3 regions of the Thalassolituus pacificus genome follow, and region 2 is predicted to be linked to each of the others. Evidence: predicted binding sites of a transcription regulator. Region 2 holds the regulator's gene; each other region holds the start of a gene.

Region 1 (10,134 bases), on a different contig from region 2:
TTCGGTAACGGCACGGCCGTGTTCCAACTGTTCGCGAGTCGCTTCGTCCAGGTCCGATGCAAACTGAGCGAAAGCCGCCAGTTCACGGTACTGAGCCAGAGCCAGACGGATACCACCGCCCAGTTTCTTGATGATCTTGGTCTGTGCAGCACCACCTACACGGGATACAGAGATACCCGCGTTCATCGCCGGACGGATACCGGAGTTGAACAGGTTGGTTTCCAGGAAGATCTGACCATCGGTAATAGAGATCACGTTGGTCGGTACGAACGCCGAAACGTCACCGCCCTGAGTCTCAATGATTGGCAGCGCGGTCAAAGAACCGGTTTTGCCTGTCACTGCACCGTTAGTCATGCGCTCAACGTACGTTGGGTTAACGCGACATGCGCGTTCCAGCAGACGGGAGTGCAGGTAGAATACGTCACCTGGGTAAGCTTCACGGCCTGGTGGGCGCTTCAGCAGCAGGGAAATCTGACGATATGCCCATGCTTGCTTGGTCAGATCGTCAAATACGATCAGAGCGTCTTCACCGCGGTCGAGGAAGTATTCACCCATGGCGCAGCCGGAGTACGGAGCCAGGAACAGCATTGCTGCCGGGTCTGACGCGCCTGCCGCTACGATGATGGTGTGATCCATCGCGCCGTGTTCTTCCAGTTTGCGTACCACGTTAGCGATAGAAGATTGCTTCTGACCGATGGCAACGTAGATACACTTAATGCCGGAGCCTTTCTGGTTGATGATGGCGTCAATAGCCATCGCAGTTTTACCCGTCTGACGGTCACCAATGATCAGCTCACGCTGACCACGGCCAACCGGCACCATGGAGTCGACTGCTTTGTAACCAGTTTCAACAGGCTGATCGACCGATTGACGTGCAATTACGCCAGGCGCAACACGTTCAACAGGAGCGGTCAGGTTGGTTTCGATCGGACCTTTACCGTCGATCGGGTTACCCAGAGTGTCGACAACGCGACCCAGCAGGGCTTCACCAACAGGTACTTCCAGAATGCGGCCAGTACATTTGGCAGTCTGGCCTTCAGCCAGACCTTTGTATTCGCCCAGAACAACGGCACCAACGGAGTCACGCTCCAGGTTCATTGCCAGGCCGTATACGCCGCCTTCAAATTCAATCATTTCACCGTACATGGCGTCAGCCAGACCGTGAATACGAACGATACCGTCAGATACAGATACGACGGTGCCCTCGTTCTGGGCTTGTGAAGTCACATCGAGATTTTCGATGCGTTTTTTGATGACTTCACTGATCTCAGATGGATTCAGTTGCTGCATGCATCGTCCCTCAAACTAGGATTTCATCGCTTCGGCTAATTTTGACAGCTTGCCGGTAACGGAGCCGTCGATTACCAAGTCCCCGGCACGAATGATGGCGCCACCGATGAGAGTCTCATCGATTTCGCTGGTCAAACGTACATCACACTGCAGTTTGGCTTTAAGGGCCTGTGCCAGTTTATCGGCCTGCTCATTGCTCAGCTCGAACGCGGAGGTGACGACTACGTCAACCGTGTTCTGCAACTGGGCTTTCAGCTCTTCGTAAAGAGCTGCGATTTCAGGCACCAGCATCAGGCGCTTGTTTTCCGCCAGAACGGCTACCAGGTTTTTGGCTGCTTCATTCAGCTTGTCGCCACATACGTCAGTTAAAGCCTGTGCCTGCTGTTGCGCAGTCAGAGACGGATGCACCAGTACTTTTGCCATATCGGCATCGGCAACACAGGCTGCCAGTAATGCCAGATCCGCAGACCAGGCGTCTAATGCACCTTTCTCACTTGCTTCAGCAAACACCGCTTTGGCGTATGGCCGAGCGAGAGTTGTTAATTCAGCCATGGAAACCTCGCTTACAGTTCGTCAGCTAATTGGTTCAGCAGCTCAGAGTGAGCAGCCGCATCAACTGACTTACCAAGAATTTTGGCTGCGCCGGCCACGGCCAGCTCAGACACCTGCTTGCGCAGAACTTCTTTAGCGCGGTTCACCTCTTGCTCAACTTCAGCTTGAGCAGCAGCTACCAAACGCTCACCTTCGGAACGAGCAGCTTCTTTAGCTTCGTCGACGATTTGGTTAGCGCGTTTGTTAGCCTGTTCGATGATTTCAGCAGCCTTTTCTTTGCTTTCACGCAGTTGGGAAGCGGCTTTTTCCTGAGCCAGTTCCAAATCACGTTCAGCACGGTTAGCTGCGTCCAGACCATCGGCAATTTTCTTTTCGCGTTCTTGCATAGCACCCAACAGGTGAGGCCATACAAACTTCATGCAGAACCACACGAAGATAGCGAAAGTGATGATCTGGCCGATCAGAGTCGCGTTAATGTTCACGCCAGAGCCCTCATGTTCATTGATTAAGGAAGTTCGTTATTACATGAACCCTTAGGCAGCGAACATCAGGTACAGACCCAGACCAACACCGATCATTGGCACGGCGTCCAACAGACCAGCGATCAGGAACATTTTACCTTGCAGCATTGGACCCAGTTCAGGCTGACGAGCAGTACCTTCCAGCAGACGACCACCCAGCAGACCAAAACCGATTGCTGTGCCCAGAGCACCCAGACCGATCATCAGAGCCGCAGCCAGGAATACCAGACCTTGTTCCATAGTTATCTCCAAATATAGAAGTTAAGTTAGTGAGTTAAGGGTTAAAAAAATTAATGATCTTCGTGCGCCATGCTCAGATACACGATGGTTAACATCATGAAAATGAACGCTTGCAGTGTGATCACCAAAATGTGGAAAACAGCCCAGGCCCACTGCAGGACACCGCCCAGCAGACCGAGGAAAGCACCAGCAGAGAACATCAGCGCGATCAAGATGAAGATCATCTCACCGGCATACATGTTACCGAACAAACGCAGTGCCAGAGAGATCGGCTTAGCGATCAGCGCAATCGATTCCAGGAAGAAGTTAACCGGAATAAACAGCGCCTGGACGACCGGGTTTTTCGCATTGAATGGGTGCAGCGTCAGCTCACCCACAAAACCGCCGATACCTTTAACCTTGATGGAGTAGTAAATCATCATGGCGAAAACAGTCAGTGCCATACCCATGGTGATGTTCACGTCAGTAGAAGGTACAACCTTCATATAGTGAACGCCGAAGGCACCAAAAATAGTGGGCAGCACGTCAACCGGGATCAAATCCATGAAGTTCATCATGAAGACCCAGGTGAAAATAGTCAGAGAAAGCGGGGCAACCAGAGCATTGCGGCCATGGAACGCTTCTTTAACGGTGTTGTCGATAAACTCAACGATCATTTCCACAAAGTTCTGGAAGCCCGTTGGTACAGCTGTTGTTGCCTTCTTGGCAGCACGCCAGAACAGGAACATCAGCATAGCGCCCAGACCGAAAGACCAGCCCAGTGAGTCGACGTGTACCGCAGTGAAGCCCATATCTGCAGCTTCCTGACCACTATGAGCCATGGTCCAGGTCGCTTCAGTCAGTTCAGTTTCAGTACCATCCGCGTCATGACGAACATAACCAGCAGGCAGTTTGCCGTAGGTCAGATTGGTTAAATGGTGCGAGATATACTCTTGGGAGTTACCAGCCATTGTTCACTCTCAATTCCAAAGGTTTATAAATTAGCTATCTTTGCTGCGGCCAGATGGCCCAGCTGCACTGTTATGAACGCAGCAAACAGTGCCAGGACATTCAGAGGCTCGACGCGCTGAAAAATCACAGCAAAACTCAGCGCCGTCAGCACAAATTTCCAGGATTCCCCCTGGTAAAACGACTGTACGATCTGTACAGAAGACCGGGCTCCACTATAACGGAACGCGCGCCAGACGAAGTACGCATTGGGCAGGGCGCAGGTTAAGCCCCCTAACAATGCCGACTTGGCGGCTACATCGCTATGCAACCAGGCAACCAATGCGGCCAGAACCGTCAGGATCAGTTGTAAAATCACGATCCGGTAGGCCGGAGGACGCGGTATGCCTGTCATCCCCAGCCCCACAATTGGTCAAAAATCTGCAACAGCCTATTTTAAGGCGCGGTGATTATATTGGCTCGACCCTTCAGCTTCAACCGAAACCGGGGGGCAAAACGAGAATAATTCGACCAATAGGTATGATGCAGGTCAGGCAAAGGCTGAATCCCGCGCCGGTTTGAGCTGCACGAGCCTCAACGTCAGGATTTGTCAGGCCTACGTAAGGAAGTGATGACTTACTTAATGCTACCTGAGCGCTACTCTCAGACGCCCTGTGGCATCCTGACTTTTATGCATCCGAAGGGTACACAGAGTTCTATCAATAGCTATTTGCATCCAGCCTTCACGCGCATACGCTGCGCCTTTTGCTTTTGTCCGGAACAACCAATGAAGAAGGGAATCCTCTTACTGCTGCTATCGCTGCTCAGTGCCTGCGGCGGCGACAATAACTCATCCCAGAGTCCCGCGCCACAGCCAGAAAACCCCGACACTCCTGTCGCCGGTATCACCATCCCGGTGGTGGTTCATATCATGGAGCATCCCGCGTCAGATGACAGCCGTATCAGCGTCGCTAAAGTTCACTCACAGATAGCCGCACTGAACCGCGCATTCAACCGCCAGAATGATGACCTGAGCCAGGTGCCGGCAGAGTTTCAGCCTCTTATTGCCGATATGCAGATCCGCTTTGAACTGGCCACGACCGACCCACAGGGGCAACCAACTACCGGCATTACCCGCACCACGCAGAATATTGAACTGGCGCCGGAGGAATACCGCTGGGGTTATCGCTATCTGCATTACAGCGCTTTAGGCGGTAAAGATCCCTGGCCACGGGAGCGCTACCTTAATATCTGGGTCAGCGATATGCGCGACCGCCATGGCAAAGTATCACTGGCCGGACGCGCCAGCCTGCCCGGCAATCCGCCAGAAGAAGACGGCGTACTCATAGCCACCCTGGCCTTTGGCACAGAACCGCCACTGGAACAGGGTCTGCATCTGGGCAAAACCACCGCCCACGAAGTCGGCCACTGGCTGGGACTGAAACACATCGCCGGCGAGCAGGAGAGCTGTAACGTTGACGACGGCATCAGTGATACACCGCTGAGCAGCAGCAATTACGGCGGCATGACACCTTCGCATCCCAGTTCAACCTGCGGCAGCGCCGATATGTTTATGAACTATATGTCACTGGCCCGTGACGAGAGCCTGCTGATGTTCAGTCAGGGTCAGAAAGCTGCGGTCTGGTCGGTACTTAACGAAGGAGGGGAGCGGCACTCGCTGTTACTTAACAGCCGTAACACCGCTGCAGACTGACTTACTTGATATGCGCCAGAATGCCGTCCAGCTCATCCAGATTGGTGTAATTAATCACCAGCTGACCTTTGCCTTTGGCACTGTGCTTGATGGCCACTTTGGCGCCCAGACGGTCACCCAGTAATCGCTCCAGGCGCTGAATATCCGGATTGGGCTTGCTGGCGCTTTTATCCTCTGTTTTGCCTTCCTGCAGATGACGCACCAGCGCTTCGGTCTGACGCACGGTCAGCGTACGGCTGACCACCTGCGCCGCGGCTTCGCTCTGCTGGCCACCACTTAAGCCGAGCAGGGCGCGGGCGTGGCCCATTTCGATATCGCCGTGTTCGAGCAAGCGCTTTACGTCTTCGTTCAGGTTCATCAAACGCAGCAAATTGGCAACGGTGGCGCGGTTTTTACCCACAGCTTCGGCGACTTCCATCTGCGTCAGTTCGAACTCGTGTTGCAGACGGTGCAGAGCGGCGGCTTCTTCCATCGGATTCAGGTCTTCGCGCTGAATATTTTCAATCAGCGCCATGGCGATGGCGGCATCGTCGGCCACATCACGAATCAAAGCAGGAACAGTATCGAGCTGAGCCAGCTGACAAGCGCGCCAGCGGCGCTCACCGGCAATGATTTCAAAACGATCATCGGCGCTGGCCAGCGGACGCACCACAATCGGCTGCATCAGACCCTGCGCTTTGATAGAGGCTGCCAGTTCTTCCAGCGCTTCCGGCTGAATGTCTTTGCGCGGCTGGTACTGACCCGGCTGAATCCATTCGATCGGCAGGTGACGCAACTCGCCAGCGTCTAACGACTGACTGCTGTCACTGACGTCACGGTTATCGTCACCGTCTGCCTGCGTGGCGACGACCGCCGCACGGGAGCTGGTCAGCAGGGCGTCAAGGCCGCGCCCAAGGCCGCGTTTTTTCTTTGTCATGCGTTCAATTAACCTTATTTAGCTGCATCAGGCCGAGGCGGTCTGACGGGTGCGGCGGTTCATTTCACCGGCCAGTGCCAGGTAGGCCACGGCACCACGAGAGGTTTTATCGTAACTCAGCACCGGTACACCGTGACTTGGCGCTTCGGCCAGACGCACGTTGCGCGGAATCACAGTGCCATACACCCGGTCGCCAAAGTGGCTGATCAACTGTGTGGAAACATCGACGGTGAGGCTGTTGCGCGGATCGTACATGGTGCGCAGCAGGCCTTCGATTTCCAGCTTCGGATTGGATGTTGCTTTGATCGATTCGATGGTCTGCATCAGGGCACTCAGACCTTCCAGCGCGTAATACTCGCACTGCATCGGAATCAAGACCCCTTGCGCCGCTACCAAAGCATTGACCGTGAGCATATTCAGTGACGGCGGACAGTCGATCAGGATGTAGTCGTAATCGGGGCGTACTTCGGCCAGCGCTTCGCGCAGACGGCTTTCACGCCGGGGCAGATCCATCAGCTCGACTTCGGCAGCGGTTAAGTCGCCATTGGCCGGCAGCAGATCAAAACCGGCGGTGGCTTCGGTTTTCCGGATGGCCGCCGCGGTCCGGGCACGCCCGGTCAGCACATCATAGAGGGAGACCTCAAGGTCGTGCTTGTCGATACCGCTGCCCATGGTGGCGTTACCCTGTGGATCAAGATCCACCAGCAGCACACGACGCTTGGTCGCGACCAGCGAGGCCGCCAGATTGACCGCCGTTGTGGTTTTGCCGACACCACCTTTCTGATTCGCAATTGCCAGAACTTTGCTCACAACTCAGCTTCCTTCAGTGCCTGACGGCGACACGCATTCAATCGTTGGTATTAACCGGCAGCAAACGCAGCAAGTGCCGTTCGCCTTCCACACCGGGAACGCTGATGGCATCGGAAGCCACCACGCGGAATTTGTCGGCGATGGCGGCAATTTCATCCTGTGGATATTGCCCCTTCATCGCCAGAAAGCAGCCCTGCTCAGCGCGCAGATGCTGACACCAGTGGGTCATATCGGCGAGCGAGGCAAAAGCGCGGCTGACAATCATATCGAAAGGCCGGGGGGGATGATATGCCTCGACCCGATCGTTCACTATGGTCACGTTATCCAGCCCCAGTGCGGTGCGCGCCTGAAACAGGAACCGGGTTTTCTTACCGTTACTGTCGAGCAGGGTGAAGGTTTTATGCGGATTCATGATTGCCAGCACAATACCCGGCAAGCCCGGCCCGGTGCCGACGTCGGCAATATTGTCCGCTTCCTGCACAAAAGGATGCACTGCCAAACTGTCGAGCAAATGCAAATCGACCATGCGCTCCGGTTCACGGATGGCGGTCAGGTTGTAGGCTTTGTTCCACTTCTGCAGCAGATCCAGATAGGCACGCAACGCGCTCAGTTGCTCTGCCGTCAGGGCAATCTGCATCTGTTCAGCGCCGCGCGCCAGCTGACGGGTTAAAGAATCTGTTTCAGCGTTCATGGTGAATCAAACCAGCAATATAGAAAGGCGGCGGATATTAGCATACGCCCGCAGGAGACGGGAAACGCGCGCCTGCAAGCTTAACCGACATTCACCAGACTTGTTCCGGACATAACCTAAGTCGGATTGGGCTTATCAGCGCTTAGCCCTATCATGCACACACTCATTAAGGGAGCCTGCGTATGAATTCCACCGCCAGTCATCAGCCATCGTCCCACTGGTGGCCCATTATCGCCGCTGCGGTATCGCTGATTGTGGTGCATGGCTTCGGCCGCTTTGTGTACACGCCGCTGCTGCCACTGCTGGTCGATGACGGCCTGATCACACTGTCTCAGGCCGCATCCCTCGCCACCTGGAATTACGTCGGCTATTTAAGCGGCGCCATGCTGGCGCTGTTTCTCTATCAGCGTGGCCATGGCCGTATTACGCTGGCGCTGATGCTGACCGGCAATGCACTGATTACTTTACTGCAGGTGTTCGTCAGCCAGTACGAAACCCTCGCCGCCCTGCGCCTGCTGAACGGTATTGGTAACGGCGTGGTCTTTGTGCTGGCACCGGCGCTGGTGCTGGAGTGGCTGGTTACGCAACAGAAAGCGCAACTCAGTGGCCTGATGTATCTGGGCGTGGGCATTGGCCTGCTCAGCTCCAGCGCGCTGGTTGAACTCAGTGCCACCTGGCTGGCTGGCCCGCAACGCTGGCTGCCAGCGGCCATCGCCGCCATTCCGCTGGCATTGTGGAGCAGCTGGTATCTGCATCGCTTACCCGGCCACGCGCCGGCCGGGCAGGGTGACGATCATTCAGCACTCTGGGACCGCGCCAGCACGCCATTATTTCTGGCCTATGCCGGTGCCGGGTTAGGCTACATTCTGCCGATGACCTTTCTGCCGGCGGTAGCGGCCGACTGGCAACTGACACTGGTGCCCAGCGCCTGGCTGTTAGTCGCCATCACCTCGCTGCCATCGACCTGGCTGTGGAATCATTTAGGTGCCGCTATCGGTGATAAAACCGCACTGTTGTGGAACTACGCCATTCAGGCGGCGGGGGTCGGGGCGCTGTTGTTATTACCGCAGCAGTCGGCGGGATTGTGGCTCTGTGCGATTCTGGTCGGCGGTACTTTTTTAGGCGCGGTATTGCTGACCCAGCGGCTGGCGCGCAGCCTGCACCCGCATCAGGGACCAAGGTTAAGCGCCGCGCTCATTGCTCTCTATGGCTTCACCCAGCTGCTCGGCCCCTGGCTGGCAAAACTCGGCATTGAAGGCGGAGCCAGTTTGTCATCCACCTTTATCTGGGGATTTGCAGCACTGGTTTGGGCGTTTGTATTAATGTTGTGGGTACCCGCACGCCGCGATCACTGAGGGCACCGAGATGTCAGCCAAGCAACGTCAGCCCAGTCTCTATATTCCCCACGGCGGCGGCCCGTGCTTTTTTATGGAATGGCCGGGCAACCCGCAGCTGTGGGATAACATGGCCGCCATGCTGCGTTCGATTCCTGCGCGCCTGCCACAACCACCCAGCGCCATTCTGCTGATTTCGGCCCACTGGGAAGCGCCGGTATTTACCTTTTGCGGTGGCTCAAAGCCGAAACTGGAATACGACTATTACGGTTTCCCGCCGCATACCTATGAAATCCGCTATCAGGCTTCGGGTGCCCCGGCACTGGCGGAGCGGGCCGCGCAATTACTACAGGATGCCGGTATCGGAGCGGCGGTGGATAACAACGCACCCTGGGATCACGGCGTGTTTATTCCGCTGAAAGTTGCCTATCCGCAGGAAGAGATTCCGGTACTGGCGATGTCGCTGAAAAAGGGGCTGAACCCGGCCGAGCATCAGGCTGCCGGAAAAGTGCTGGCACAGCTGCGTGACGAAAACGTGCTGATCATCGGCAGTGGCCTGAGCTACCACAACCTGAGCGCATTCTTTGCCGACTCAGCCGCCGATGCTGCTGCCGCCAAAGCCTTTGATGACTGGCTGATTGACGCCGCAGCACAGGACGAAACCCAGCGCACTGCAGCGCTCAATCACTGGAGCGATGCCCCCGGCGCACGTCAGGTGCATCCGCGCGAAGAGCACCTGCTGCCGATGATGATGGTGGCCGGAGCCGCGGGCGCAGATCAGGGCAGCGCTTTTTATCGCGAAGAAATTATGGGCAAAGCCGTCTCCGCGATTGGTTTCGGGCTTTAACCAGAACTCAGAAATACCAGCGCCAGTTAACGCTGGCGGCATGTTCATATTTGCCATCAACAGCAAGGCGGGATACTTCAGCAATTAAGGCTGATTCATCCAGTGCAATACTGTGCGTCAGCGTCAGCTGTTGTTGTGTTTTTCGGTCAGGAGCAAATCTGGGTTGGTAACGCAGCCAGCTTTTCATACCAAAGACTTCGTACAGATAAGCACCCACTTCCGGTTCGGCGTAGAGAAAATCGGCATCGTTATTCCGGTACCAGCCGCCATTCAGCAAAGCATACAGACGCAA
Region 2 (10,134 bases):
CCAAATTTAAACTCAGAAGTAAGTCTTATGAATTTCTGGCGCAATGTTTTCTTTTCCGCTTTAACTCTTATCTCTGCTGCGACGGCTTACGCCGAGCCTTCAGCACCTTTTGAGGGGCTGCCGGTTGATGGCGAAATTAATCTTTTTTCTGTTCAGGGATCGAACACCATTGGCGCCGAACTGGCCCCCAATCTGGTGAAAGCCTGGCTGCAGGAAAAAGGTGCAGAAAACATTGCCGTGCAAAATACCGATGTTGAGAACGAGGTTCAGGTCAGTGGCTTTTACGCGCCCACCCGTACCCGGTTGACGGTAAACATTGCAGCCCACGGATCCGGTACTGGTTTTAAAGGCCTGGCTTCAGGGCGTGCCGATATCGCCGCCGCATCCCGCCCGGTTAAAGATAAAGAATTTAATTTACTGCAGCCGCTGGCCAATATGCGCAGCCCGGGCAGCGAACACATCATCGGAATTGATGGTCTGGCCATTATTGTGCATCCGGATAATCCGGTCAGTGATCTGAGCGTGGAAGAAATTGCCGAGATATTCTCCGGTGGTTACAGCGACTGGTCTGAAGTGGGTGGCAAGCCAGGCCCGATTCATGTGTATGCCCGTGATGATAAGTCCGGTACCTGGGATAGTTTCAGTGGCATGGTATTAGGCGAGCGTACGTTAATTGCCGATGCCGAGCGCTTTGAATCCAATGCGGAGTTATCGGACCGTGTGTCCGCTGACAGTGCCGGAATTGGTTTTGTCGGCTTGTCGTCGGTGCGATCTGCGCGGTTGTTGTCGGTATCTGATGGCAGTGCCAAGTCGTTGCTGCCGAACAAACTGACCGTCGCGACCGAAGATTACGCACTGTCCCGTCGTTTGTTTATGTACACCGATGATGAACCGGCGAATGCTTACGTTAAAGAATTTATTGATTTTTCACTGCAGGATGCCGGGCAACAAATCGTTGCTGATACAGGCTTTATTTCGCAGGAATTAAAAGCGGTGATGCCGGAATTCTACGATGAATTACCAGAAGATTTTCGTCAGCTGACTTCCGATGCCAAGCGTTTAACCATTAATTTCCGTTTTCAGGAAGGCAGCGCCAAGCTGGATAACAAAGCCCTGAAAGATCTGGAGCGTCTGGCTGATTTCCTGCACGCCAACGGTTCCGCTGAAGTGGTACTGATTGGTTTTGGCGATAAAAAGAAAACCGAAAAACGTTCGCAGTTATTATCCAAATTACGCGCCATGGCTGTGCGTCGAGAGCTGGTGCGTTACGGCATTTATCCGAAAAACTCGGTCGGCTATGGTGAAAACCTGCCGGTTGCTTCTGTTAATGGGATGGAAGGACGTAATAAAAACCGCCGGGTGGAAGTGTGGGTACGTAACGTCGGCGCATAACGTATTCTGATTCTTTTACCACATAAAAAAGCCCGGAAATATCCGGGCTTTTTTATGTGTGTCACGTTGGATGATGTGTCAGTCTTCGGCGTGCAACAACAGGTACAGCTCAACGACGGCTGCAGGAATATTACTGCACATCTGATTCGACAGGTCGATGTCATCGTCGATGTCTTCCATCTCCGGCTCGTCCATAAACAGGCCTGAGGCATACATAATCGGGAACAGGTGCTGGGCAACGGTTTCTTCTTCACGCGCATACCATTGTTCTTCCTGCAGCAGGACTCCGGTCATAAACCCCATGGCCCAGCTTTCCAGTGGTGGCTCTTCTTCATCGTCGACCAGCGTCAGGTCGGCAGGAACCGGGAAGTCCTGGCCGGAATCCAGCCATGCCTGAATTTCTTTGCCCAGTTTAAGCAGCAGGGCATTGACCTGCTCTTTCTCGGCTTTGCTGAAGCCAAGTTGTTCGTCGAAGGCGCAATCCCAGACTTGCTGAACATTGAATTCAACCGGACCGGCGATCAGTGCCGTCATCAGACCGTGAACGGCGAAGAAATCGAAACTGTCCTGGCGGTCGGCTTCGTCTTCGAGCAATACGCCCAGGGTTTCCAGTTCGTCTTCATTAAGGGATGGGATACTATTGAGGTCGGACATACGCTACTCCTGAATTTGGCGCTAATCCTAACAGGCTTGAGACCGTGCGGAAATCTTACAAACAACAATTCTGGCTGACAGTGGGCGGTGAGCAGGTCGCTGTTCATTTGTCAGCGATGCGGCGTAAGAGTATGCGCATGCTGATTAATGCCGATGGCGACGTTGATCTGCGTATTCCGCTGGGGTACCCGAAGGCCGATGTGCTGGCTTTTGTTAATGCCAACCACGATTGGTTGCTGAAACGCCGCAGTGAAGTGCTGGCACGACAGCAGGTAGCGCAGGAAAGCGTCCTGATCCGTGGCCGTGAGTTACCCTTTAAGCTCAGTGCACTGGACGAGTTTATGGTGGCCGAACAGGCGGTCTGGGTGCCGGAAAGCTGGCAGCCTGCACAGATTGAGCAGGCATTGGATGCCTGGCTCAGAGCTGAGGCGCGCCACGAATATCCGCAGATGATTGAGCGCTGGTGGCCGTTTTTCAGCCAGTTTGATGTACGCCGTCCGCAATTGCGTATTAAAAAGATGCGCACCCGTTGGGGCAGTCTGTCGCAGCGCGGCTACATCAACCTGAATCTGGCTTTGATGCAGTTACCGCCTGAGTTGCTGGAATTGGTGGTGGTGCATGAACTGTGTCATCTGCGCCACTTTGATCATGGTGCGGGGTTTAAAGCGTTGATGACTCAGTGTCTGCCGGACTGGAAGCAGCGCGAGCAACAGTTAAATCAGCTGTCGCGCCGTTTGCTCTGAGGTCTGCTTGTCAGCGTGATTTTACTGCGCTGTTAATCCACCGCTGTGAATACCAATAGTACCAACCACAATGATGGCAGACGGATGCTGGCGGCCGTTGTTTTCCGGTTTCAGCGTGATTTTACTGCACTGTTAATCCACAGTTGTGAATACCAATAGTACCAACCTCGGTGACGGATACTGGGCGCCGTACAGTTATAACGGCTGCGGCCGCCGCGAATGGGGTTTTCTGCACGGGTGATCAGATTCACGACGCCGTTGTCGGACTCGGTCTGCGTACTGATCGCCCCCTCACCACTGGCAAAACACTGGATCTGGCGCGGGCGCAGGTCAACTTCCGGGAAATGAATGGCCAGAGTCGGCGGATTGTCTTCGGCCAGTACCGGTTCAACCAGTTGTGTTGGCGGCACCGGCAGGGCGAGAGTGTAGAGTTTGGTTTTCAGGGTTTTGACGTTGGCATAAATACCCGAGGCCGGAAAGCGCGGCAGCGCCTGCGGATGAGACATCGGGCCGACCGGCCCGGATTGCTGACCAAAAGCCAGATAACCGTTTGCTGCCAGCCAATCGATGATCTCCAGATCGAATTCACCATAAGGATAGGCCAGCAGTTTATGACTGGTGCCCAGCTCTTTCTGCAGACGAGCTTCCGGTTCTGCCACTTCCTGGGTCAGCCAGGCATCGAGAGTCATGCCATCGGGGCGTGCAATGAGGTAAGGGTGATCGGCACTGTGGTTGGCAATCAGGGCGCCGTTGTCCTGCAGTTCTTTCAGTTGTTTCCAGTCCATCACCACGCCGTGTTGTTCATCCACCGCATTGGTATTCACGAAAACGGTAAAAGGCCACTGGCGCTGTTTCAGCAATGGATAGGCGTTGTCATACACCGAGCGATAGGCGTCATCGAAGGTAATGGCGACGGATTTCTCCGGCAATGATTCACCTGCACGGATTTTGGCCAGCGCCTGGCCGAGATCAATCACATGCATATTCTCCTGCTCCAGCAACTGCAGATGGCTGGCAAAGCCTTCTGGGCTGATGCTGGTGGAGGCAGGAGTATCCGTGGATACATGATGGTATTGCAGAATGACCAGTTGAGCGTGGGCGGAGAAACTGAGCAACACACTGAGCAGAACGAACGGAAGAGAAAGCTTAATCATGAATACCGGTGCTTGAGTCGTTGAAAGGCGGCCTGAATATCGCGGAAACGGTTTACATCACCGCCACGGTCCGGATGGTGTTGCATGGCCAGACGGCGATATTGTAATCGAATATCCGCCCCTGTCACTGGCTTACTGAGTTCCAGTTCTGCAATATCCTGATCTTCCTGTTCCGGCTGCAGCATCGTTTGCCAGAAACTGCGCAGCAGCTCATCCACTTCATCCTGGCCGGTATTCAGCTGACTGAGATCGAGATAATACTCAGCCAGTGGCTGGTGTTCCGCCAGCGTGCTGCTCTGAGAGGTCTGCGGCCAGGGCTGGCGGCAAATTCTGAGGGCGCTGATATCGAGTAAGGCACTCTGCTCTGTGGCCCACTGTCGTTGCAGGCGGTAGAGGCAGTGCATCAGAATAAAATGGCTGCGGAACATGGTCAGCGAATCACGCAAAGCATCCGCGCGGAATACGCCTTGTTCAGGTGCCTGCAGCCAGCACAGCAGGTCATATTCGCTGCAGGTCTGACCATCGGCCAGACGCAGGCTCAGTAACTCGAGCAGGGGTGCGAAGTCGTCAGTGGCGGTATCGTTGGCCGCCAGTGGAGAAAGGGCATCTGAATTCATGTCTTTATGCTAGCACAGCGGCGGGTGTTTCCGGTTTTATGGTGCAGGCAAAGCGTGCTGCTCAAGGCTGGTCGGGGTCGGTATCCTCAATCAGCTGACGGGCAAACGCCGGCAGGCGATGTTTGATCCGGTTGAGTTTGTGAGAAAACGCGCGGTAACGGCGACGTATAAACTGCAAAAAATGCCGCACTTGCGGAATGGTGCCGACGAGCATGGACAGGCCAAGGATGATCAGGATAATGCCCAGCGGGATGGGCATCGGAGTGATAATAATCCCCAGCAGCAACAGCAGAATACCGGTCACCATTTTTACGCTGCGTTTGATCATTCTGCGTCATCATCCAGATTGTCGTGCCGGTTTTTCCGGTTCTTTTGGCATACTGTTCGTTGCTCTTCAGGCATGCCCATACTGACACCCTGACATGACTCTGTTGCGAAACCATGAAATCTTTTGGTACAGGCCCCGTTGTTTATGAGTGAACAGGAAAAAAAGCCGCTGCCCAAACGCAGCCATCTGATTACCCCCGAAGGGGAACAGGCTTTACGCAAAGAATACGACTATCTGTGGCGAACCGAACGACCAAAGGTTACGCAGGAAGTCTCCGATGCGGCCAAGCTGGGTGATCGCTCAGAAAATGCCGAATACATTTACGGCAAACGCCGCCTGCGCCAGATCGACGGTCGTGTCCGCTTTCTGCTGAAGCGTCTGGAGATTCTGACGGTGGTGGATCGGCTGCCGGCTGATCCGCAGAAAGTCTTTTTTGGTGCCTGGCTGGAACTCGAAGACGATGAGGAAAACATCCACCGCTATCGTCTGGTGGGCGAGGACGAAATTGACCTCAAGCGCGGCTATATCAGCGTCGATGCGCCGCTGGCGCGGGGGCTATTAGGTAAGCGCATTGATGACGAAGTGACCGTGCGCCTGCCGAAAGGTGAGGAGACCTTTTACATTCTCAGTGTGTGTTATCAGCGTCCGTCGTGGGATGCCGGCGGCAGTAATCAGGCGGTGTTTTCGGCTTGAGGCCGGGCATCATCAGGCAGAGCGCTGAGACAGATCGCTGCTAGGCTTAATGGCAGGAGGATCATTATGACATTAGCACGCGTTATTACCGTTTTGCTGCTGTTCTGGCCGATGGCTGCTGCTGTTAAAGCTGCGGACGTTACAGCCAACGCTGAGTCTGCGGCCGAAGAGGGCGAAACCTGGCCCTTTGCCGGCGTGTATAAAATGCCGGTCTGGATTGATCAGGTGCAGCGGGTCTGCCCGTGGAAGTCCGATGCCGGAGAGGGATATATCCGTGTCGTCCGCACTAATTTCAAAGGTCCGCACGGTATTTATCTGCAATGGATCCGTAAAGGCATTGCCGGTAGCGAAACTCAGGCCATTTCAACGGTATGGGTAAAAGAACTGGAAGAGCAGTATCAGGTACGTCTGCAAATGCCGCAGCCGGAACTCAGCAGTGCGGCTTGTCACCTGACAGCGCTGGCGGAGTCCATCATTACCGACCGGCGCTATAAAATGGAGTTTATTGTGAAAGGGCCGGGGGATTATCAGCTGCTGGTCACCAGCATGTTGCAAGGCGGTTTGTGACCGCCTTTTCTTTTTTGCCGGCAAAAAAGCAGTCAGATCAGTCGATCTGAACCACATCCAGACGGGTAAACAGATGACCTTTGTCCTGCTTATCCTGCAGGGTGACAAAATCAAACAGCTGAGTATCACCTAATTGCGAAGGTGCCACATTACAGATAGCGGCAAAGATATTCTCGCTGCGCCCCGGCTGCTCTCTGTCCCACTGTTCCAGCATCATCTTAATGTTCTGGCGTTGCAGATTTTCCTGCGACCCGCACAGGTTACAAGGAATGATCGGGAAGCCCCGTGCCTCGGCAAATTTTTCAATGTCTTTTTCTTTGCAATAAGCCAACGGGCGGATCAGTACGTGTTTCTGATCGTCGCTTAACAGCTTAGGCGGCATCGCTTTGAGTTTTCCGCCATAGAACATATTCAGAAACAGGGTTTCGATGATGTCATCACGGTGATGGCCAAGAGCAATTTTATTGGCACCGATGCTTTCGGCAAAGCCGTACAGGGTGCCGCGACGCAGGCGCGAGCACAGGCCACAGGTGGTTTTGCCTTCCGGAATGATGTCTTTCACCACGCTGTAAGTGTCTTTTTCCACAATATGAAAATCAACGCCCAGCTCGGTCAGGTATTGCGGCAGAATATGCTCCGGAAAACCGGGCTGTTTCTGGTCCATATTCACGGCAATGATATCGAAATGAATCGGCGCGCTTTTTTGCAGGCTCAGCAGAATATCGAGCATGGTGTACGAATCTTTACCGCCGGACAGGCAAACCATAACCTTATCGCCGTCTTCGATCATGCGGTAGTCTTCAATGGCCTTGCCGACATTACGGCGCAGGCGCTTCTGCAGTTTGTTGAACTCGAGTTGCTCTTTGCGCTCGGCAGCGGATTCGATCATAAAAACACCCTGAATAATTGCGCCCGCTTTATAGCAGAATGCACCGGGTGAAGGAACCGCCTGCGCAGTTCTGGCAGTTAATTCTGTAGGGAAAGTCGCCGTCTGTGGGCGTAAGCAGAAAGGGGTATCGCCTGCTCAGGCGGCACGGTCGAGCAGGGCGCTGACTTCGGCAACGTTGGCGCAGAAGTCTTCAATGCTGACGCTGCTGCGAGGGTGGTAAAACCGCTTCCATAAGCGGGCAAGCTGTTCCGGGGTGGCTGTCTCCGGTAATACGAAATCGCCATTGCGGGCATAAATGAACCAGGCAACGGCGGTAGCATACGACAGGTTGGTGGTCAGTTCGGCGTGGGGATGATTCAGAAAGTCATGCTGACTGGCAAGGCCGCGTACGGTGCTGGCCAATTCCGGTTGTTGCGCCAGATAAGCATCCCAGACATGACGATGGGTCAGGCTGTGAATACGGTAAATGCCCAGGCCGCGTTGGCCAGCGACCTTCAGGTGAGATCCCAGCGCCGACTCCTGTGCAGCTGTCGCCAGCAGCAGAGTGCAGGCCATCGGCGCGGTTACGCCAATACGCTGCAGGGTTGGCTGGATTACCCAGCGGGTTAATTCGGTTGCGCAGATGCCCATGGTCACCTCCTTATACGTCATATCGGCTGAATGACGCTATTCTGCAATCTTAGATCAGATTGGTTTATCTGCCGCCGTTTTATACCAATTGCCAATAGAATGATTGGAAACCGGCGCCAGAAAAATAACATCCGTTCAGCCTTTACTACAGACAAAGCATTTCCCGTACCACCGTGACCTGAGTTAACGAATGAAAATACAGGCATAAAAAAACCGGTCAGTGACCGGTTTTCAACGTGCGGCTGAAGGCTGCTTATTCCTGCGGATGAACGGCACACTCTTTGTCAGTGTTCAGGCCCGCCAGCTCATAGAGCATATCGGCGTCCTGAAGGATCACTTCTTTGCCCTGAGTTTCGATCAGACCGTTTTTCTGGAAGCGGGTAAAAACCCGGCTGATGGTTTCAACCGCCAGACCCAGATAATTACTGATATCCACCCGTGACATCGGCAGGCGGAAGTGGCTGGCCGAGAAGCCGCGGCGTGAGTAACGCTGGGAAATATCAATCAGGAAAGAGGCGACGCGCTCTTCGGCGTTCTTTTTGCTGAGCAGCAACATCATGTTCTGGTCGTGACGGATTTCAGTGCCCATGGTGCGCATTAACTGTTTGCGTAAATCGGGCAGATCATCGGCCAGGGTGTCGAGTTGTTGCAGCGGAATTTCACACACGGTGGTGGTTTCCAGTGCTTTGGCGGTCAGCGGATAGTTGCCGTTATCGTAGCCGGCCAGACCGACCAGTTCTGAGGCCAGGTGGAAACCGGTAATCTGTTCTTCGCCATTACTGGCTAATGTGTAGGTTTTCAGAGCGCCGGTGCGGACCGCAAAGACGGATTGAAACGCTTCGCCTTGCTGGAACAGCAGCTGGCCTTTCTGAATCGGACGACCGCGGCGGATGATATCGTCGAGGCGCTCCATATCGGAATCGTTCAGGGACAGTGGCAGACACAGTGCATTCAGTGAGCAGGTCTGGCAGTGTGGTTGAGTGCCCCGCATGGGAGCAGGCGCAACGGGTGTCGTTTTCATGACTGATTCCTGAGTAAAACTCCAACACTGGAGTAGGTAACAAGTGCAACAGTTGCGGCTATGTTCGGCATTAGCGCGCGATCTGTCAAGAAAGCAGCCAGACCGAAGCGGCCGTCCACAGGCCAAATCCTATCAGTAATCCTCCGGCAACCTGACGCACGCGGTTATTGCTCAGAAACGGCGTCAGAACATTGGCCGCCAGTGTGCTGGCAAACAGTGCCGGCAGGGTACCCAGACCAAAGGCGAACATCGCGGCGGCTCCCAGCAAAGGCTGGCCATTTGCGGCAACCCAGCTCAGCGTGCTGTAAATCAGGCCACAGGGCAGCCAGCCCCAGAGCATGCCCAGCCACAAGCGATCAATCGCGCGTGGTGACTGCATAAAACGGCGTGTCAGAGGCTGCAGGTATTTCCAGATTCCCTGACCCAGTTGTTCGATACGGGTCAGCATTAATGACCAGCGGGCAATATACAGGCCCATCAGGATCAGCATCAGTGCCGCCAGCGTGCGCAATACCAGCATCAGCCATTGGTGCTGGCTCTGCAGCCACAGGCCGGCGCTGGCGACAATCAATCCGGCGATGCTGTAACTGAGTATGCGCCCGGCGTTAAACAGCAGAGTCACGCGCACACGTTGCGTGCCGGCGTTGCTGCCAATGGCGGCGGCAATCCCGCCGCACATTACCAGGCAGTGGCTGGAGCCAAACAGGCCGAGCAGAAACGCGGTCAGCAGCGAGAGCGGTTCAATCATGGTTTGTCGGACGGCTTATCGTCTTGTGTGTCGTTGCGCGGACGGCTGACGGGTTCATCGTCATCGAACAGAATGCGGTGGGCGGGGGATTCCATATCTTCAAATTGGCCGCTTTTCACCGCCCAGAAAAAGATCAGTACAGCAATGCCGATCAGCAGCAGAGACAGCGGTACCAGGATGTAAATGATATCCATCGATCAAACCTCAGAGGAGTCAGGAGCTGGCAAACGGTTCAGGCGCAGGGCGTTGGTAACGACCAGCAGCGAACTGAATGACATACCAATCGCTGCAGCCCAGGGCGGAACAAAACCTGCCGCAGCCACCGGCAGTGCGATGAGATTGTACAGCAAAGCCCAACCGATGTTCTGGGCAATAATACGGCGCGTCTTGGTAGCACCATCCAGAGCGGTCAGTAAGGTTTCCAGACGGCCATTGGTAAGCATGACATCGGCGTTGGTTTTGGCCAGATCGGTGGCCTCGTTAACGGCCAGAGCAATATCCGCACCGGCAAGAACCGGCACATCGTTAATACCGTCACCCACCATCATGACCCGTTCACCCGCCTGCTGCCAGGCGCGTACCGCCGCCAGTTTCTGCTCTGGCGAGACACCGGTCTGCAGATCGGTAATACCCAGTGCATCAGCCACCACCTGACCGGATGCGCCGGGGTCGCCGGTCAGCAGAGAGACAGCAATACC
Region 3 (10,134 bases), on a different contig from region 2:
AAATACAAAAAGAAGGGCGCAGCCTGGCCGATATGCCCAACCTAAGATCGATGCGCATGACGTTTTGTTACGCATTAACGCGGCTGCGATCAACCCCGTGGATACAAACATCCGTGATGGCGATTTCAAACTGTTGTTACCCTATCGTACGCCTTTCATTCTGGGGCACGATCTGTCAGGGACAGTGCTCCGCATCGGCGCCGATGTACACAAGTTCAAAGCAGGGGATGAAGTCTTTGGACGCCCGCGCGATTACCGGATTGGCACTTTCGCAGAATTCATCGCTGTGGATCAGGATGATCTGGCGCTAAAACCCGCTGGCCTGGACATGGAGCAGGCCGCCTTGATCGCGCTAACCGCCAGGCAGGCGCTGGTCGACGTTGGCAAGGTCAAGCCGGGGCAGAAAGTGCTCATTCCGGCTGGCTCTGGCGGGGTCGGCATCATCCAAGCATCTGGGGGCTACGGTCGCTACGACCACCAGTGCAAAGAATTTTGATCTCGTCAAAAGCCTCGGCGCGGATGTGGTGATCGATTACAAGACCCAAGATTTCGAAACGATCCTGTTCGGCTATGATCAGATGATAAACAGCCAGGGTGCCAAAACGCGGCAAAAATCGCTGAACGTGCTGAAGCGGGGTGGCAAGCTGATCTCGCTCACCGGTCCGGCGGATGTTCCGTTTGGAAAATCGCTGCAGATGAACATGTTCTTGCGGCTGGTGCTTTGGTTCATGAGCAGGGGGGGCTGAAGAAGGCGAGGCGCCTGGGAGTAAACTATGCCTTCATGTACATGAAGGCCGACGGAGCTGGCGAGAAATTGGCCGAGATTACCAAACTTATCGACGATGGCGTGATCCGTCCCTCACGACCGGTGATGGCGGGCTGCTTGAGTTAATTCGCTCAGTCGGGCGCGCTGCTCCCCCAACTCATCAAAGTTATCTGGCCCCAGCCATTGTGAGAACGCCTTTGATAGTGCCGGCCATTCGATATCAATAACGGAAAACCAGGCAGTATCCCTGCTACGTCTCTTGTACACTGTAGCTTGACGAAAAGTACCTTCATGACTGAACCCGAGGCGCTGAGCGGCGGCACACGAGGGCGCATTCAAAGCGTCGCACTTCCACTCATAGCGCCGATAGCCGAGTTCGAAAGCTCTTTTCATCATTAAGAACATGGCCTCCGTGGCGACCGGACTTCTCTTGAGGTGCTCGGAGAAATGGATATGACCAACTTCGATAGAGCCACTCGCCGGCATAATCCGGAGATAGCTCGCAATGCCAACGGCTCGCCCGTCCGACTTTTGAATGATCGTGAAAAACAATGGATCATCGTTCCGGCTCATTGCCTGGAGCCACTCATAATAGCGCTCAAAGGAACCAAAGGGGCCATAGGGTAGATAGGTCCAGTTCCTCCCATCTTTGTCCATTGCGTTCGCAGCATAGAGCTCTTCGGCATGGCGCTCTGGAGCAAGCGGCTCAAGGCGGCAGAAGCGGCCATCCATTGGGCCTGGCGATGGGTGTGCGGGCTCTACCCAGTCAGTAAGCGGCTCCCCGACAGGCTGGCCGAGATCATTCACAAATTGAGACATGTTATCCCTTTTACATCTAACACCTATGGACACCCTCATTGTGCAAGCAAAAATCTGTCTTTGGTATAGTGCAGCCATCTATTCGGATTCTATCTGGCCTCTAGGAAACATCCTTGATGAACTTCGCCAACGCGGTTCTTCTCAGCTTATCGTTCTCGAAGAACGCAGTTAGGTACAGAATACTAGGATTGCGGTTCTACCTATCAGACATCAACTCTTGCTTACTCAACTAAAGTGTCTTCATATCCCTTGTAACTCTGTTCTTTACTTAGCAAAGCCCAGCTTGTTCTCACCAACTTATTTGCCATTGCGACGATGACTACGTTGTGGTGGCGTCGTTTCATCAGTTCTTCAAGCCAGCCTACCGGAGCATATTTCAGTCTCAATGTAAGCCAACCAATCTACCATTCTAAACACCAAACGATTGAACGTCGCCGGTAGCCCATGCTCTACATCGCCGTAAGAATTTGACAACCACTGTTTTAGTTTTAGCGGGTATCACAACGCCAAATTCTGAAAACGAAGAACGTATTCAATTGATTATCGAGGTTGTTATTCAGCTTGAATGCCCACAATTAACCATGGTGCGTTGTCTATGCTCAGATCGCGCTCCAGATGCCAGATATCAAAAATACCGTCTTCGGATTTTTCCAGCAGATCGCGTACGCGGCCTTTAAACAGCAGGCTGATTTCGGCGTTGTCTCCGGCCTGGCCGGCGGCAACGATTTCGGCGCTTAAATCCAGCACTTCGGTTTGTGGTGGCACCATCATACGGCTGCGTTGGGTGGCCAGCGCGGCGTACAGATCGTGGCTGACGTATTCAGTGATGGTGTCGAGGTTGCCCTGATTCCAGGCTTCCTGCACTTCACGGTAGTGCTGTAAGGCGCCGTCGATAAAGGCTTGCTGATCAAAACCGGCTGGCAGATCAATGCTGGTTTCGGCAGCAAAAGCGGCGCTGTTGTCAGAGGCCGGGGCAGCACTGCTGTCGGCCAGGTTACCCATATCGAAGCTCTGACGTTGTTGCGTAGCATTGCCTGCTGCCGAGTAAGCACTCTGTGGCGCATTGTGCTGAGCGGCGCGGCCACGCAACAGCTTAAACAGAACAAAGCCAACCAGCGCCAGCAGCAGAATATCCATTATCTGAATACCTTCAAATGCACCACTGCCCAGCAGGTAGGCGAACAGGCCACCGGCCAGAAGGCCGCCGAGCAGGCCTTTACCCAGGCCGCCGCCAGGGCGGGCATTGTTAGTGGGCTGCTGTTTCTGGGTTTGGTCCGGGGTGGCTTTTTTCTGCTGGAAAGGCACGGGTTTGGATTTGCCAAAACCACCGGAGCCAAAGCGTGCCGCATCGGCGGTGCTGGCGAGTCCGAAGGTAAGCATCAGGGCGGTGAACAGGGTCCAGAAGGCTTTCATAGTATCCTCGTTGTCTTTTTATACTGGTCTTTTTTGTGCGGATCTTTTTTGTATGGGTCTTTCTTTAACTGGGTCTTTCTTTAACTGGATCTTTGCGCAAAAAACCATTTTCAGGCGTGCATCATAGGGTAGCGGGAAGGGGGCGTCATGCAGGGAATTGGCAGGAATCGTAAATGTGACGAAGGTTTCATTTTACACAGATTTAACCTTGCAAAATGTAAGTCAATTGATTCAGGTCAATTTGTGATCAGGCCATTTCTCTAAACTCGCCGGAGGTTACTAATAAAAAAAACAGCACAGGATGTTCTGGCTATGGAAATGTATGAGTGGACCGCTGACCTGAATCTGGGAATCGAAGTGATAGATGCCCAGCATCGGCAAATAGTGCAATACATTAATGATCTTACCCGTGCGATCAGCTCTGAAGACGTCGATGATGTATTCGATGTCATGGAGCGCCTGCGTGATTACACCCTTGATCACTTTGCCTTCGAAGAGCAATTGATGAATCAGGCCGGTTATGTGTTGTTGAGTGCGCACCAAATGGTGCATCGCCGCTTTGAAGATAAAATCGCCCGCATGCAGGAAGAGCTGACCAGTGGTCGCGACCCTTTTGGTATCGCCCGCCGGGTGCGTACGTCATTAATGGCGTGGCTGATTCAGCATATCCGTCATGAGGATGTCGATTATGTGCCGGTGGTTAAAAAGGTATTAAAGCGGGAGGAGAGCTGGATTAATTCCTCGCTGAAACGGATTTTCGGTAACAGCACCTCCAACGCCTGAAGATTTTTGCAGGCATAAAAAAACGGCTGACGCGTGCGCGTACAGCCGTTTTTTATGCGCTGTTACCGGGATAACGTTTACCAGAACAGCCAGGCAAACAGAGTCAGCACAATAATGCAGGCCATATTCAGCCAGATGCCTGCACGCATCATTTCACTTTGCTGCACATAACCGCTGCCAAATACGATGGCATTGGGCGGCGTGGCGACCGGCAACATAAAGGCGCAGGAGGCGGCAATGGCAATCAGTGCCGACAGGATAACCGGTGATACCCCCAGGCTGTCGGCAATGGCCGCAAACACCGGTACCAGCAAGGCCGCGCTGGCGGTGTTGCTGGCAAACTCGGTCAGAAAAACCACAAAGGTAACGATGCTCAGCAAGGCAATAAGAGTGCCGCCGGAGTGAAGAAAATCACCGATGCTGTGTGCGAGAAATTCACTGGTGCCGGTGGCTTTTAATACCGCGCTCAGACACAGGCCACCGCCGAATAATAACAGCACACTCCAGTCGGTGGTTTTTTCAATATCTTTCCAGCTCACCACGCCACTGGTGGCCAGTGCAATAATTGCGCTGATACCAATAATACTGTCAAAGGATGCAAATTTGCCGAGCCAGTTATTCAGCGGGGCACTGAAAATCCAGCACAATACAGTGATGGCAAAAATAGCCAGCGTGATGCGCTTATTGTTATCCCAGATCATGGTGCTTTTCTGCACAATGAAGCGCTGGTTCAGATCGGGCTTTAATACCCAATAGAGCACGCCAACAGCTACCGGCAGTAAAACCAGCGTCACCGGTAGCGCCAGCTCCATCCAGGCAATAAAACTCAGACCGGTTTGTGCGGCGGCAATGGCATTCGGCGGGCTGCCAACCAACGTGGCAATACCGCCAATACTGGCGCAGTAAGCAACGCCGAGCAGGGTAAATATATAAGTGCGGTGATGCTTTTCCCGGTCCAGCTGGCTGAGCATACCCAGTACCAAAGGCAGCATCATGGCAGCGGTCGCAGTATTACTGACCCACATCGACAGTCCGGCGGATACGGCAAACATCATCAGCACCGCAACCGCCAGACGGCCACGGGCTATATTCAGTACTTTATTGGCAATGGCGCGATCAAGCTCCTGGGCGTGCAATGCAGACGCCAGGGCAAAGCCACCGAGAAACAAAAAGATAATCGGATCGGCAAAGTTACTCAGCGTCTGCGGCGTTTTAAAAATACCAAAACTAACCGCCAGTACTGGCACCAGCAGTGCGGTGATGGACACATGAACGGCTTCGGTCAGCCAGAGAATGGCAATAAACACCAGAATACTCAGACCGGTAACCACCGCCGGAGCAAAGGGCAGGGTTTTGAGCAGCACGACAAACAGCAGAATATCGGCGCTTAAAATCAACAGCCCGCGCCAGCGGCTGAAAAATTCAGAGGAGACCATAACCTTATCTTTAATAATGGTAATAAGTCAGCATACTGCGCTGCGCCGACTGCCGCCAGTCGGGTTTGTAATACTTAGCCCTAGGTATAACTACGGTAATAACCGCAGGTAAAAGGCAGTATTGTTTTGTCATTCAGCTGCTTTTTATGGCCGAATGAGGTACGGGCGGAGTTTTATTCCCAAGGCAAAAAATCAAAATACTGATCGGGGTAGGGTTCATCGGCGAGGGTAAAGTGCCACCACTCTTCCCGTACCCCTATAAAACCGTGGCGACGCATAACACTCTGCAATAAATCGCGGTTGGCGCGCTGATGGGGGCTGACATCCGCCGACTCGGGCCAGGATTGCGGGCCAAAGAAATCAAAAATGGTGCCCATATCCAGTTCCTGCCCGCTGTGATCAACCAGGGTCAGGTCGGCGGTGCTGCCGCGTGAGTGTGAGGAGTGGCTGAATAAGTAACCCTGCTCAAACAGTTGCGGCTTTTTCAGCGCCGGATAAAAGCGGTCTTTGGTGCGCAAGTCTTCGGCACTGCTGGCCCAGCGTAAAAAATGGTCGACCGCGCGTTGCGGGCGATAAGCATCAAAGATTTTTAAGCGCAGGTTTTGCTGACGTAATTCGGCTGCCACATTGGCCAGAGCTTCTGCCGCCGGACGGCTGAGCAATGCACAGGCCTGCTGGTAACCATCCACCACGGCACCAATAAAATTATCGCGGCTGGCGTATTTCAGCTCGATGATAATGTCAGGAATAAAGTGCTCGAGGCGGACAAGGGATGGCTGAGCCGGTTCAGCGGCTGATGGGCTGGCAGTAAAATTCAGGGTCATTGCGGATAGTCGCGCGGCGGCTGTGGATGTATTGCCTGCAGTGTAACGCTTTTTTTGCGTCGCCGCCTGATACACGGCAAGACTCACCGCAAGACAGTACTGCCGTTTACCGGCCGCACTTTTTTGCTACAAGGTGTTATGCAGGCAGCCTTATTAGCGCTGCCCGGCTATTGCAGAATGACCAATACGCTAAAACGACCCGTAGCGCAGAATTACTGATTCATATTCTTCTGATTCATTTTGGGCATGTTCTGCTGATGCATGCCTGGCATTTGCTGTTTACGCATATCCATCATTTCCTGCTGGTGCTTCATCTGGCCATTTTTCAGTTCGTCGGCGCTCAGCTGGCCATCGTTATTGCTATCAAACTGGCTGAACATCGGTCGGTTGGCAGCGCCTTTCATCGGCATGCCAGTGTTGGCCTTTTCTTGCATGCGGCTGGCGTGAGCGGCGTTGAACTCTGCTTCAGAAACAACCCCATTTTTGTCGGTATCGTAATCAGAAAGCGCCATTGGCCCGCGCGCAGGAACATCGGCAGCGTGAACGCCAGCGATCAGCAAACAAGATACGGAAAATAAGACAGACAGGATGGGTAGGGCAAAGCGACGTGTTTTCATGCGGAGCCTCCTTTAAGGGCTGCAAACACAGAATGTGCACTTGAATGTACAGCGCCTGTAGCAGCATAAAGAAGACACAGATCAAGCAATGGCCGATCAACGCGCAATCGCCGGGTAATAACCGATAAGCGGTGCGTACTGGCGTGAAAACATCACGCTGGTGATGTTTTCACGTCCGGACCAACTCAGAATACTGCTCAGGCTATGCCCTAAGTCAGACCTTAAGCTAAGCCTAAGACAACCCCGGTCAGAGCAATGGCCGCACCGGCGACACGACGGCTGATGTCTGCCGCTTTGCTGTGACCAAAGGCCGCCAGTGCATAACCAGCAGCGTGCAGAACCGCGGTCGCCAGCAGGAAGCCCGCACCATAGGTTGCCAGAGTGCTCATCGCCGGCATTTCCGCACCGTGGGCAAAACCGTGGAAAAAGGCAAAGCCACCGGCCAGCAGAACGCCCGCAAGCGCGCCTTTTTTCAGGTTAAAAGCAATCAGACCACCGAACACCACCACAGAAGCGGCAATCATCAGCTCGGTAAACGGCAATTGCAGACTGCTGGCGCCGGCCAGAGCACCCACCGCCATCATGGCAACAAAGGCCAGTGGTGTCGCCCAGCGGGCAGCACCACTCTGGCGTGCGGCCCACAGACCCACCGCCAGCATCGCCAGCAGATGATCAAGCCCGGTAAAAGGATGTGCAACACCGGCAGAAAAACCAGACACTTCATGGCCGGTATGAGCAAAGGCTGCGGCTGGCATCAGCAGGGCGGCGGCAGAGATCAGAACTTTTTTCATAGGATTCTCCTTAGGAGTTTTCTTGCAAATTAATTCGAATTTATCACTTACCAACAGGGTGGCAGTTAGGGTGGCGGTTACTCTCAGTGGATGCAGTGCAAGGCGTCCCGCAATGAGGACCCGAGACATACCGACTGGTAGGCGACGGGCCGAATGAGGACACAACACAGCAATGCGCCGCTGAGATAAGCTCCACTCAGACGACCGCTTTAGCGGGGGGGATAATTTTTTGCTCCAGCATCCCCTCGGTCACAATAAACTGAATAATATCATCCAGCCCCTGCGCTTTTTTCAGGTTAGAAAATACAAACGGACGCTCGCCGCGCATTTTTTTCGCATCGCGGTCCATCACATCCAGATCGGCCCCCACCAGTGGCGCCAGATCGGTTTTATTAATGACCAGTAAATCGGAGCGGGTAATACCCGGGCCACCCTTACGCGGAATTTTGTCACCGGCGGATACGTCGATCACATAAATGGTCAGGTCGGATAATTCCGGGCTGAAGGTTGCACTCAGGTTATCGCCGCCGCTTTCGACAAAGACCACGTCCAGATCACCATGGCGTTTCATTAATACGTCGATAGCGGCCAGATTCATCGAGGCATCTTCGCGGATGGCGGTATGCGGACAACCACCGGTTTCCACGCCCATGATGCGGTCAGCTGACAGCGCTTCGTTACGGGTTAAGAATTCGGCATCTTCTTTGGTGTAAATATCGTTGGTTACCACCGCAATATTGTAGTGATCACGCAGGGCAGAACAGAGCGAGCGTAATAATGCTGTTTTACCGGAGCCAACCGGGCCACCGACACCAACGCGTAAGGTTTGTTTTTTCATTTTCTTCTCCAGTAATTCTGAGTCTTGCTTAAATTTTTAATCATGTAATGCAACCAGCGATGAGGGCGTTAGTGAAGCAGTCAGGGCGCGGCAAAAATTATCGAAGGAGCGCAGTGTAGTTAGCCTACATGAGCATCCTGAGAAAATTTTTAACAAAGTCCTGACAATGCAGCTAGCCCTCATGATCGGAACAGGCGCGTGTATTGCGTCTCATGCTGCGCACTGGCAATGGCTAATGCCGGTAACGAGCCGCCGATTTCAGCTTCATCCACGTCTTCTGCAGTGCGGATAGTGGCCGGAATCAGCGTCTGTAAATCACTTAATAATTGCTGCGCCTGGGTCTGACCCAGCGGTACCAGCTTGGTGGCGGCGGCAATCTGATTTTCCAGCCAGGCAAAGGTCAGACCGGTGGCGGCGGCAGTAAACGGAATCTGCCACTGCACCGCCGGATACGCATACAACGCAACAAAGCTGATATCGCCTTCGGCCTCGCTGGCATAGCGCGGCAGGGTAACGTCCAATTGCTTTAATAAGCGCACCAGCGCTTCGCCCATGGCGGTATCGGTTAGGCGTAATTCGCGGGTTTCGCGACTGGCCAGAATTAAATCGTTCCAGCCTTGCCAGCTTTTTTCATCGGCAGCGGTCACCGCCTGCATCGCACCTTTTAATACCGGTAAATCAATCAGCGCCTGGGTTTCGTGCAATTGCAGCGCAATCCAGTCACGGGTTTTTACCATATTGCTGACCCAGCCTTTTTCCACGGCGTATTCCAGCCCCTGGGAAAAGGCGTAACCACCCACCGGCAGGCTGACACTGGACAGCTGCAATAAACGCAGCAGCCCCGGTGTTGTCAGCGCCGCGTGGTGATCAGTGGTCATGTCCGTCACCGTGCCCGTGCCCTTTATCATGTCCGTCATCATGGCTGTGGCCGTGGTGATGATCATGATCGTGGGAATGACCATGTGAATGGCCATGTGAATGGCCATGTGAATGGCCATAACCGGGTGCATAAGCGCCGGACTCCGGCACAAAGACGGCGTGTTCATGGCTGACCATCAGGCCAAGCAGATGCAGCATATCTTCCAGCACATGATCCGGTTTTATCCGTAACCAGCGTTCACCCACTTCCACTTTTACATGGCGGTTGCCGAGGTGATAACAGGCTTTGGCAAAGGTTTGCCAGTCGTCACAGCTGGCGTGGGCGACGTCTTCTTCAGCGCCTTCAATTTTTACGATTTTGCCATCGGTGGCGCGTAAAAATTCACCAACCAGTAAGGGTTTGCCACGTTCCAGAAACAGGCGCACTTCTTCGCCGTCGGTACTGGTCAGACGCAGACGACCACGGTCGCGCTGTTCGTAGTTCAGCACGACCGTAGCACTGACAGGATCATGGCAATGGGTGCCAAGGCGTTCGTAAACTTCCAACATAAACAGTCCTTAAAACAGTGCTTTTATATTGCACGGTTAAAATAAGTTATACAGTTGTGCCAGTGGCAGTTCGCTGGCCGGTTCGCAGGTCAGTAATTCGCCGTCAGCACGCACTTCATAGGTTTGCGGATCAACGCTAACGTCCGGCATCCAGTCGTTCAGAATCATGTCTGATTTACGGATATTGCGGGTATTTTTACAGGCCGCTAAGGTGCGTTTAACTCCCAGTTTTTCACCGACGTTATTATTTAACGCCGCTGCCGATACAAAGGTCAGGCTGGTGGCGGCGGCGGCTTTACCAAAGGCACCGAACATCATGCGGTAATGCACCGGCTGTGGTGTCGGAATCGACGCATTCGGATCGCCCATCGGTGCTGCGGCAATCATGCCGCCTTTAATAATCATGCTCGGCTTGGTGG

The links. The regulator FNR, encoded in region 2, switches genes on or off when oxygen is low (the NO sensors DNR and NnrR bind a similar motif). The targets are predictions, from matches to a motif close to TTGATNTANATCAA.
Region 1: a site for FNR is predicted at 4,071-4,084, ahead of NYR02_RS09045 (M43 family zinc metalloprotease). Genes of this name have one in related genera too.
Region 3: a site for FNR is predicted at 3,225-3,238, ahead of NYR02_RS02265 (bacteriohemerythrin). Genes of this name have one in related genera too.

Annotation. Positions count from the first base shown of each region.
Region 1 covers NZ_JAOANI010000015.1:408,104-418,237, forward strand. The annotation lists gene atpA (F0F1 ATP synthase subunit alpha) at 1-1,290, opposite strand, end outside; gene NYR02_RS09020 (F0F1 ATP synthase subunit delta) at 1,306-1,842, opposite strand; gene NYR02_RS09025 (F0F1 ATP synthase subunit B) at 1,854-2,324, opposite strand; gene atpE (F0F1 ATP synthase subunit C) at 2,376-2,603, opposite strand; gene atpB (F0F1 ATP synthase subunit A) at 2,654-3,553, opposite strand; gene NYR02_RS09040 (F0F1 ATP synthase subunit I) at 3,577-3,945, opposite strand; gene NYR02_RS09045 (M43 family zinc metalloprotease) at 4,318-5,244, shown strand; gene NYR02_RS09050 (ParB/RepB/Spo0J family partition protein) at 5,246-6,160, opposite strand; gene NYR02_RS09055 (ParA family protein) at 6,188-6,970, opposite strand; gene rsmG (16S rRNA (guanine(527)-N(7))-methyltransferase RsmG) at 7,008-7,661, opposite strand; gene NYR02_RS09065 (YbfB/YjiJ family MFS transporter) at 7,844-9,016, shown strand; gene NYR02_RS09070 (DODA-type extradiol aromatic ring-opening family dioxygenase) at 9,027-9,842, shown strand; gene NYR02_RS09075 (Lnb N-terminal periplasmic domain-containing protein) at 9,850-10,134, opposite strand, start outside.
Region 2 covers NZ_JAOANI010000019.1:17,436-27,569, forward strand. The annotation lists gene NYR02_RS10700 (substrate-binding domain-containing protein) at 28-1,392, shown strand; gene NYR02_RS10705 (YecA/YgfB family protein) at 1,471-2,046, opposite strand; gene NYR02_RS10710 (M48 family metallopeptidase) at 2,091-2,789, shown strand; gene NYR02_RS10715 (polysaccharide deacetylase family protein) at 2,900-3,943, opposite strand; gene NYR02_RS10720 (DNA-J related domain-containing protein) at 3,940-4,560, opposite strand; gene NYR02_RS10725 (hypothetical protein) at 4,622-4,888, opposite strand; gene greB (transcription elongation factor GreB) at 5,033-5,581, shown strand; gene NYR02_RS10735 (hypothetical protein) at 5,648-6,148, shown strand; gene ttcA (tRNA 2-thiocytidine(32) synthetase TtcA) at 6,186-7,037, opposite strand; gene NYR02_RS10745 (hypothetical protein) at 7,173-7,667, opposite strand; gene fnr (fumarate/nitrate reduction transcriptional regulator Fnr) at 7,921-8,688, opposite strand; gene NYR02_RS10755 (sulfite exporter TauE/SafE family protein) at 8,774-9,436, opposite strand; gene ccoS (cbb3-type cytochrome oxidase assembly protein CcoS) at 9,433-9,630, opposite strand; gene NYR02_RS10765 (heavy metal translocating P-type ATPase) at 9,634-10,134, opposite strand, start outside.
Region 3 covers NZ_JAOANI010000009.1:47,206-57,339, forward strand. The annotation lists gene NYR02_RS02240 (alcohol dehydrogenase catalytic domain-containing protein) at 65-496, shown strand; gene NYR02_RS02245 (zinc-binding dehydrogenase) at 381-746, shown strand; gene NYR02_RS02250 (GNAT family N-acetyltransferase) at 860-1,585, opposite strand; gene NYR02_RS02260 (Tim44 domain-containing protein) at 2,138-2,998, opposite strand; gene NYR02_RS02265 (bacteriohemerythrin) at 3,311-3,781, shown strand; gene NYR02_RS02270 (SLC13 family permease) at 3,859-5,217, opposite strand; gene NYR02_RS02275 (M15 family metallopeptidase) at 5,391-6,041, opposite strand; gene NYR02_RS02280 (EF-hand domain-containing protein) at 6,254-6,658, opposite strand; gene NYR02_RS02285 (HupE/UreJ family protein) at 6,880-7,449, opposite strand; gene ureG (urease accessory protein UreG) at 7,646-8,287, opposite strand; gene NYR02_RS02295 (urease accessory protein UreF) at 8,467-9,165, opposite strand; partial or broken gene ureE (urease accessory protein UreE) at 9,224-9,715, opposite strand; gene ureC (urease subunit alpha) at 9,752-10,134, opposite strand, start outside.